4 regions of the Streptomyces sp. NPDC086777 genome follow, and region 3 is predicted to be linked to each of the others. Evidence: riboswitches for the same ligand, from Rfam matches in the RefSeq annotation. Region 3 holds a riboswitch; each other region holds the start of a gene.

Region 1 (2,195 bases), on a different contig from region 3:
GGCGGTGGCCTGGCCGTTCGGGTGGACCTCCAGGTGGAGGTGCGGGCCGGTCACGTTGCCGGTGGCGCCCACCCGGCCGATGACGTCGCCGGTGGCGACCTTCTGGCCGACCTTGACGCCGATCGAGGACTGGTGGCAGAACCACAGCTCGGTGCCGTCGTCGAGGGTGATGATCGTGCGGTAGCCGTAGGAGCCGGCCCAGCCCGCCTCGGTCACCGTGCCGCTGTGCACGGCCTTGATCAGCGTGCCGGTGGGCGCGGCGAAGTCGAGGCCGGTGTGGTACCCGGAGGACCACATGGAGCCGGCCTGACCGAAGGTGCCGGTGATCGTGTACGAGACGACGGGCAGCGTGTACTGCTTGGCCAGCTCGGCGAGGCGGGCCTGCTCGGCCTTCTCCTTCGCGGAGGCCTCGGCCTTCTCCTTGGCGTCGGCGGCCTTGGCGGCGGCCGCCTTCTCCGCCTTGGCCTCGGCGGCCGCGATCGCCTTGTCGGCGGCGGCGACGGCCTTGGCGCCGGCCTTGGTGTCGAGCTGGCTCTGCTGCTGTGCGGCCTGGGCGATGATCCGGCTGCGCAGCGCCTCGCCGGCGTCGGACGAAGAGGAGTCCGCGTCGGTGGCGGTCGTCGTGGTGACGCTGCTGAGCGCGGTCTGGGTGGCCTGGTGGCCGCTGCCCTCGCCGAGCAGGGCATCGACCGAGGAGGGCAGGTCGGGCAGCGAGATGGAGACCGGCGGCTTGCCGGTGTTGGCGCTGGCCATGCCGCCCGCGCCGACGGCGGCTATGACGCCGACGCCGAGAACCGTGGAGCTGCGGGCGAGCCCGCCGCCCTTCTGCTTGGCGACCCGGTGCCGGCCGCGCGCCGCGGAGAGGGACTCCTCGGTGGGGTTCCACTCCTCGAAGGGGCCCTCGTCGGCGCGGTAGCCGCCGTAGGCGAAGGTCTCGGGCCGGCGCTGGCTGGGCACGAACGGGGCTGTCGGAGCAGGCGGGTTGGACGCCACGCGGGCGCACTCCTTTCCTTCCGCCGCCTACCGGGTTAGCTGACGGGTTCGGAGCGGGAAGGTCTCCTACGCGCGTATAACGGCCGTTTCGTACCCGGCGGTTGACGTGCGATTCACCCCAAGGTGGTGGTTCCCCGGTTCCCTTGCGGGATTCGGCGCGTGCGCACGGAGCCGTCGCGGGTGACGGCTGGGACGACCGCGCTGCGTTATCGAACGTTAATAGACGCGGCGGCCAGATTCCAAGCCGTTCGTCTTGATCATTAAGCTTTCAAGGTTTGGACTTACCTGCCACGACCGGTCGAAATCGGTCGAGTCGGCGGTGCGCGCCGCTCAGCTCAGGAGTCACACAGGTTTTGATGGTGTCTCAGTTGTCATGCGCAGGGACGTCACCCGGACACCGAACGTGACCGCCCGCCGTTCAGGGCCGTCGTACGGCGAGCAGCGCCATGTCGTCCGTCATGCCGCCGCCGGTGTGCCGGCGTACCTCGGCCGCGAGCCGGGCCACCAGGGCGCCGGGGGCGGCGGCGGTACGGCCGGTCAGCCGCCGCTGCGGGTCGTAGAACCGGCCGTGCGCGTCCCGCGCCTCGGAGAGGCCGTCGGTGTGCAGCAGCAGCGTGGCGCCGCTCGGGAACGCGTGCTCGGCCGCCCGGTCGGGCCACGCCCCCAGCTCGCCCATCCCGAGCGGCAGCGCGGCCTCCGGCGCCCGCACCGGGCGCACCTCGCCGTCGCCGTGCAGCAGCAGGGGCGGCGGATGGCCGCGGTTGACGAGCCGGAGCGTGCCGTCGCCGTGCGGGAGTTCGGCGAGTACGGCGGTGGTGAACCCCTCGTGTGCGTCGATGCCGCCGCGCCGGATGCCCTCACGTGCCAGCGCCCGCTCCAGCCGGCCGGCCACCGCCTCCAGCGTGGCCTCCTGCTCGGCGGCCTCCCGGAAGGCGCCGATGACCACGGCGACGGCGGCGACCGCGCCCATCCCCTTGCCGCGGACGTCGCCGACGACCAGCCGCACGCCGTACGGGGTGTCCTGGACGGCGTACAGGTCGCCGCCGATGAAGGTGCCCTCCTGGGCCGCCTCGTACCGGGCGGCGATCTCGAAGCCGCCGATCCGCTCGGCGGGCTCGGGCAGCACGGCCCGCTGGGCGGCCTCGGCGACCTCGCGGGCGGAGGCGAGGCGCTGGTCGCCGAGGCGGACGATCCGGTTGATG
Region 2 (2,195 bases), on a different contig from region 3:
GCGGTTTGTCGATAGGTCGCTGCCATCACTCAAGTCAGCGTATCCGGTCAGGTTTCGATCACCGATAGCGCCCACGGTTACACCCCGGGCGCTATCGGATCACGACCGTTATGTTTTTGATCAGCCGATACGACCTGACATCCACTGACTTAACAGGAAGTGCGCGCAGTTGTCCCGAACCGCGATCCAGGCCGTGTCCCGCAGTCGTCGCAGCACCGGTCTCCGCGCCGGGTCCGGATCCGGGGTGACACCCGGGCCCGTCCGGCGGAGAGCCTCCGGACGGCCGCCACCCGGAAACGAGCCCAGCCCCCTCGGCCGCCGTCACCTGCCCGGGCGTACCTCTCCGCACCGTCCACCCGAGCCGGCGGGGCCCCCGATGCGCGAACGGCGGCACCCCGCCCCCGCCCGCACACCCGCTCTCCACGGGACCACGCACGGCGACCTCCACGTTCCGTCGACCTACGCCCCCTCGGCTTGCGCATCCTCGACTCGTGTTCCCCCTGTCCGCATTCCCATGGCCGCCACCCTCTCGGGTTCCCGCCCGGGCGGCCGTCATGACAACGACGCGCACCGCAGGGGAGGTTCCGTCCTCACGGTGGACACGCACACCGGTGGCCACCAGTTCCGGACCCCTCCCCCTGCGAAGTGACGAGAATCACCCAGGCGCGCGTCAGCCCCCGTCACCCGACCTGCCAATCGCCCGCCATGACCTCTCCGTTGGGCCGGGCCACCGGCACGCGCGCGTAGCCAGGGCTTCGGAAGTTGACGAAGCCCTGGCCTCTGCCCCACCCGCCAAGAATCCGCCCAATCCGGCAATTCGGACTATTGATAGCAATTACTTACACTAAGGGCCGCCTCACACGCCTCCGCGGGCGGCAATCCGTGCGAATGCGAGCAGGGAAGCTTTCCGCCCGAACCGGGGAAAGGATGGATTCCGCGAATCCCTCATGTCCGATTTGCCGCTATTGCGGATTCGTGAAGTAGGTCACGTGCCCTCAAATGCCACAAGGCATTGAAGCGACCCCCCTTCCCTTCCCCTGTGGGCCAGTTGAGGGTTGGCACTCGCAAAGGATCAAGCGGTTCATACGCCGCGGATCAAGGCCAATCGGCACGTTGTGTGCATCAGGCTCTTGTTCCGGACATGTGCTCTCGCATACGTTCCGCCTCGCCGGGCGGACGCCGAATCCTGCCGCCGCCCGTAGTGACCCATCGACGAGTTCATTCGCACGGCAGGAGCGGGGGACCCAGGTAAGTCGCCGGACCGGGCGGCCGACGCCGCAGAACAGACGTCGTTCCGGAACGGCTAGGGGTGAAGTCGTATCGCCTTCCGGCGGTGCGGCCGGGCACTCCCCGGGCCCGAACCCGACAGCTCACCTCGCAGGCGACGGAGAGGAACCTCGCCATGTCTGTTGCCGCCCAGCACCGCCGTCCCCGCCGTAACCCCATCGTCCGCACCCTCACCGTCGTCGGCACCGGTGCCGCCGTCCTCGCTCTCCCCCTCATCGGGGCGACGACCGCGTCCGCCGCCGGCTCCTCCACCACGACGGCCTCCACGACCCTCGCCGGGTACCCGAACAACCTCGACGGCTGGATCCGCGAGTCGCTCGCGATCATGGCCGAGAAGAACATCCCGGGCACCTACGACGGCATCCACCGCAACATCATGCGGGAGTCCTCCGGCAACCCGCAGGCCATCAACCTCTGGGACTCCAACGCGGCCGCCGGCATCCCCTCCAAGGGCCTGCTCCAGGTGATCGACCCGACGTTCAAGACGTACCACGTGGACGGCACGTCGTTCGACATCTACGACCCGGTCGCGAACATCACCGCCGCCTGCAACTACGCCGCCGCGCGGTACGGCTCGATCGACAACGTGCACGGCGCGTACTGATCGACGTCCCGCTTCAGTCGAAGAGTCTTTCGAGGACGACGGCGATGCCGTCGTCCTCGTTCGACGTGGTGATCTCGTCGGCGACCGCCCGGAGTTCGGGGTGGGCGTTGGCCATCGCCACCCCGTGGGCCGCCCACTCGAACATCGGGATGTCGTTGGGCATGTCACCGAAGGCGATGGCCCGCCCGGGGCTCAGGCCCAGCCGGTCGGCGGCCAGTGCGAGCCCGGTCGCCTTGGTCACGCCGCACGGCTGCAGTTCGACGGTGCCCGGCCCCGACATCGTGACCGTCGCCAGCGATCCGAC
Region 3 (2,195 bases):
GCGGGCCAGGAGTTCCTCGGTGAGCCGGCTGCCGCGCTCGTAGACACCCGCGACGATGTCGTCCCGGATCGCCGTGCATACCGAGTGCGCCGGAATACGCATGTCCGACCTCCGTCTTAATCCCCGCGAAACGCCGCCGAGTGGCGCCCGTTCCGTGACTCTATTGCAATGAGCCGGAATTTCCGAAGGGGGGCCGGAATCCAGGGATATATTTTGGACAGTGGCGGCACGAAAACGACGAAAGCCCCGGCGCAGAGGCCGGGGCTTCGGAAGATCTCACGGGTTGTCGTCGCCGGACGGGTGCGGGTGCGTAGGGGTTGCTCTCGCCCCTCTCAGGGGCGTCAAGCACAGTGCCCCTGAAAGGGGCGCGGGGAACTGGGCGACCAGCCACGACGTACCCGCGCCCGGCGCACGCATCGCAACCCCCTCGTCGTTCTCGGCACCGGACCCGCGTCCAGCTCTCTCAGACGTTCACGCCGTGCTTGCGCAGGTAGGCCACCGGGTCGACGTCGGAGCCGTACTCGGGGGTCGTACGGGCCTCGAAGTGGAGGTGCGGACCGGTCGTGTTGCCGGTCGCGCCGGAGAGGCCGATCTGCTGGCCCGGGGTGACCTTCTGCCCCACCGAGACGCCGACGGACGAGAGGTGGCCGTACTGGGTGTACATGCCGTCGGCCATCTTGATGACGATCTCGTTGCCGTACGCCCCGCCCCAGCCGGTGGAGACGACCGTGCCGACGCCGACCGCGTGCACGACCGTGCCGCTCGCGGCGTGGAAGTCGATGCCGGTGTGGGAGCCGGACGACCACAGGGAGCCGCCGGTCTCGTAGCCGGTGGAGACGTAGGAGTCGCTGATCGGCGCGACGAAGGTGTTGAGGCGCTTGCGCTCGGCCTCGCGGGCGGCGCGCACCTTGGCCGCGCGCTCCTTCGCGGCCTGCTCCGCGGCCTTCTTGCGGGCGGCCTCCTCGGCCGCCTTGCGCTCGGCGACCGCCTTTTGGGCGGCGGCCTGGGCGTCGATCTGCTCGGCGACGGAGTCGCTGATCGTGATGACCGGGGTGAGGCCGGTCTGCTCCACGGAGTTCTCGGCGGCGAGCGCCGGGGCGGCGGAGACGGTGCCGATCACACCCGTGGTGGTGAGGGCCGCGATACCGGCGGCCTGCGCGGTGGTGCGCTTCACCCGGCCGGGACGACGGTGCTTCCCGGAGGCGCACATGAACGCCATGTAGAGGCTGGTCCTTTCCTTCCCTCTCGCCTACCGGGTTAGCTGACGGGTTCGGAGCAGGAAGGTCTCCTACGGGCCCCCTCGCGACACGCGCGGGCGCCCGATTCACCCCAGGGACTGCATGGGTCCCCGGCTCCCCTGGCTCGCGCCGTACGGGGACTCGGCGATGGCTGTCCGGTGCCGCGGACGCGGCGCGATGTCTGACGGACAGCCCGGAAGAACCTACGAGGGCCCGCCTTCAATGCTCAAACGAATCACCGTTTTTGTCGCGCATCCCACAGGGCAGACAGGCAACCTCCGCCCCAATCCGGACATTCCAGAGCCCTGGTGGCCAGGCGGTCACCAGGGCTCCGCACACGCGCGTGCCGCTACTCGGCCGTGACGACCGTTACTTCGCCGATCCCGAGCGCCTCCACGGGCTCCTTGATCTGCGCCGCGTCCCCGACGAGGACCGTCACCAGGCGGTCCACCGGGAAGGCGTTCACGACCGCCGCGGTGGCCTCCACGGTGCCGGTGGCGGCGAGTTGGCGGTACAGCGTGGCCTGGAAGTCGTCGGGCAGGTACTGCTCGACCTGGTCGGCCAGGGTGGCCGCGACGGCCGCCGCCGTCTCGTACTTGAGCGGCGCCACCCCGACGAGGTTCTGCACGGCCACGTCACGCTCGGCGTCCGTGAGGCCCTCGGCGGCGAGCGTGCGCAGCACCGCCCACAGGTCCGACAGGGCCGGGCCGGTGTTCGGGGTGTCCACGGAGCCGCTGATGGCGAGCATCGAGGCGCCGGAGCCGTCGGGGGCGGACCGCAGGACCTGCCCGAAGGAACGGACGCCGTAGGTGTAGCCCTTCTCCTCGCGCAGGACGCGGTCCAGGCGGGAGGTGAGGGTGCCGCCCAGGCAGTAGGTGCCGAGCACCTGGGCGGCCCAGACGCGGTCGTGCCGGTCGGGGCCGACGCGGCCGATGAGCAGCTGGGTCTGGACGGCGC
Region 4 (2,195 bases), on a different contig from region 3:
AGGGAGACGCCGAGGATGGCGTTGGCGCCGAGCGAGCCCTTGTTGTCGGTGGCGTCCAGGTCGAACATGGCCTGGTCGATCAGGCGCTGCTCGGTGGCGTCGTAGCCGACGAGCTCCGGGCCGATCTGCTCGATGACGGCGAGGACGGCCTTCTCGACACCCTTGCCCTGGTAGCGGTTGGGGTCGCCGTCACGGAGCTCGATGGCCTCGAAGGCACCGGTGGAGGCGCCGGACGGAACGGCGGCACGACCCGTGCTGCCGTCGTCGAGGCCGACCTCGACCTCGACCGTGGGGTTGCCTCGGGAGTCCAGGATTTCCCGGGCTACGACGACGTCGATGGACGGCACGAGCATCTCCTTCTTGGGATGTGACGCTGGTTGTGCGGGGCGCACGCGGGCCTCGTCGGCCCTTGCTCAGCCTTGCGACTAGAGCCTAACCGTCCCGGGGCCGTCGGCCGGCACGACCGACCGGCCCGTGGACATACAGACGGTACTCATTGTTCACGTGCGGAACAAAGGGGGTCCCGATGAAGAACGGGAGAAGAGCGGGCCAAGAAGGGGACGGCGGCCCGGCGGCAAAGAGAAACCCCGCCCCGGTGCGTTCGGGGGAAAACGCACCGGGACGGGGGTCCGTGGGGGACGGGGGTGACCCTCACGTGGTCTCCACTATGGGGACCACGGCTATGGGGGAGCTGTGGTTCGGCTGGGCATCGCCCAGCACTTTCGGTGGCCGCTCCGCGGGCTGCGTCAGGTGTCCTACTTCAGGTGCAGCTGCTGGCCCGGGTAGATGAAGTCGGCGTCCTCGACGATGTCCTTGTTCAGCTTGAACAGCGCCTGCCAGCCGCCCTTGACCTTGTGCTTCTCGGCGATCGAGCTGAGGGTGTCGCCCTTGACGACCTTGTACTCGCCGTCGCCCTTCTTGACCTTCTTGCCGGCCGGGGTGGTGACGGTCTTCTTGGCGGCCGGGCGCTCGGCGGAGCGGGAGGCGGCCTGGGTGTCGGTCGAGCGGGTGCTGGTGCTGCTGCCCGACGAGCTGGAGCTGGAGGAGCTGCTGGAGCCGCTGCCGGTGTAGGTGGCGCCGGACAGGCCCGTGCCGCAGACCGGCCAGGCACCCTTGCCCTGGGCGCCGAGGACCTTCTCGGCGATCTCGATCTGCTGCGCCTTGGTGGCCTGGTTGGCCTGCGCGGCGTACTGCGTGCCGCCGTACGCGGCCCAGGTCGAGGCGGAGAACTGCAGACCGCCGTAGTAGCCGTTGCCGGTGTTGATGGCCCAGTTGCCGCCGGACTCGCACTGGGCGACGGCGTCCCACTCGGAGGCGGTGGCGGCGGAGGCGCTGCCGGCCGCCATCAGCGGGGCCGCGACGGCGACGCCGGTGACACCGGCGACAGCGATGGCGCGGACGGCCTTGGACGGACGACGGTGCTTGCCCTTGCCGGAGAACAGCATGGATCGATCCCCTCACCGACGCCTGCGAGGTGAGCTGTCGGGTTCGGGCCGGTTGAGTTGCCCGGCCGCACACCCGTGTGTCGGTGCGCGGCTTCACCCCGAGCCGGATCGGCGGCCTCAACCACCGGTCCCGGCACTTACCTTGGGTCCCCCGCTCCTGCCTACGGCGCATGACGCGACGACTGTTCCCGGGTGGCCGCTGGCAGGACTCGGCGTTGCGACGGCCGGGGCTCGTGGTGACGAGCGGCCTCGACCGTAAACAGGCGATCAGGTGAATTTCAAAGATGATCAGGGCTTCTGAGACTCATCCCACACTTTCACCAGAACGGACATTCAGCCCGAAGCGGGGCGCCAACTCCCGCCGCCTTTCGCCCTATTCGGTACCGAGTTTCAGGGTCTGACCGGGGGCGATGGCGTTCGGGTCGGAGCCGATGTCGGCCTTGTTCGCGGCATAGAGCGCGCGCCATCCGCCGTCGAGACCAAGGGAGTCGGCGATGGAGGCGAGGGTGTCGCCGTCGTGGACGGTGTAGGTGTCGCCGCCACCGGAGGCATGCCGGCCGGAGGAGGTGTCACTCTGACCGTTTGTCACACTTTCGTCCGCCGAGTCGCCGCGGTGCTTGCCGCCGCCGCTCACGGCGCCCGTGTCGACCAGGCTCCAGGAACCGCCGGTCCGCCACGAACTGTCCGACTTGTCGGACCCGGAGATGACGGGACTCTCGCTCGCCTTCGAGGCGCCGGAGCCGGAATCGG

What was found. Region 3 has a riboswitch for cyclic di-AMP ahead of AB0472_RS24835 (M23 family metallopeptidase). Riboswitches for the same ligand answer to the same signal wherever they lie in the genome.
Region 1: another riboswitch for cyclic di-AMP. It lies ahead of AB0472_RS04980 (M23 family metallopeptidase); the one in region 3 lies ahead of AB0472_RS24835 (M23 family metallopeptidase).
Region 2: another riboswitch for cyclic di-AMP. It lies ahead of AB0472_RS32385 (transglycosylase SLT domain-containing protein); the one in region 3 lies ahead of AB0472_RS24835 (M23 family metallopeptidase).
Region 4: another riboswitch for cyclic di-AMP. It lies ahead of AB0472_RS40265 (transglycosylase family protein); the one in region 3 lies ahead of AB0472_RS24835 (M23 family metallopeptidase).

Annotation. Positions count from the first base shown of each region.
Region 1 is NZ_JBFBJI010000003.1:22,203-24,397, forward strand. Features, by position in the region: gene AB0472_RS04980 (M23 family metallopeptidase) at 1-993, opposite strand, end outside; cyclic di-AMP (ydaO/yuaA leader) riboswitch at 1,001-1,161, opposite strand; gene AB0472_RS04985 (PP2C family protein-serine/threonine phosphatase) at 1,412-2,195, opposite strand, start outside.
Region 2 is NZ_JBFBJI010000028.1:46,733-48,927, forward strand. Features, by position in the region: cyclic di-AMP (ydaO/yuaA leader) riboswitch at 1,201-1,397, shown strand; gene AB0472_RS32385 (transglycosylase SLT domain-containing protein) at 1,403-1,891, shown strand; gene AB0472_RS32390 (HAD family hydrolase) at 1,905-2,195, opposite strand, start outside.
Region 3 is NZ_JBFBJI010000018.1:56,884-59,078, forward strand. Features, by position in the region: gene AB0472_RS24830 (GntR family transcriptional regulator) at 1-102, opposite strand, end outside; gene AB0472_RS24835 (M23 family metallopeptidase) at 464-1,219, opposite strand; cyclic di-AMP (ydaO/yuaA leader) riboswitch at 1,232-1,395, opposite strand; gene AB0472_RS24840 (pitrilysin family protein) at 1,588-2,195, opposite strand, start outside.
Region 4 is NZ_JBFBJI010000048.1:41,091-43,285, forward strand. Features, by position in the region: gene eno (phosphopyruvate hydratase) at 1-353, opposite strand, end outside; gene AB0472_RS40265 (transglycosylase family protein) at 756-1,445, opposite strand; cyclic di-AMP (ydaO/yuaA leader) riboswitch at 1,450-1,624, opposite strand; gene AB0472_RS40270 (transglycosylase family protein) at 1,819-2,195, opposite strand, start outside.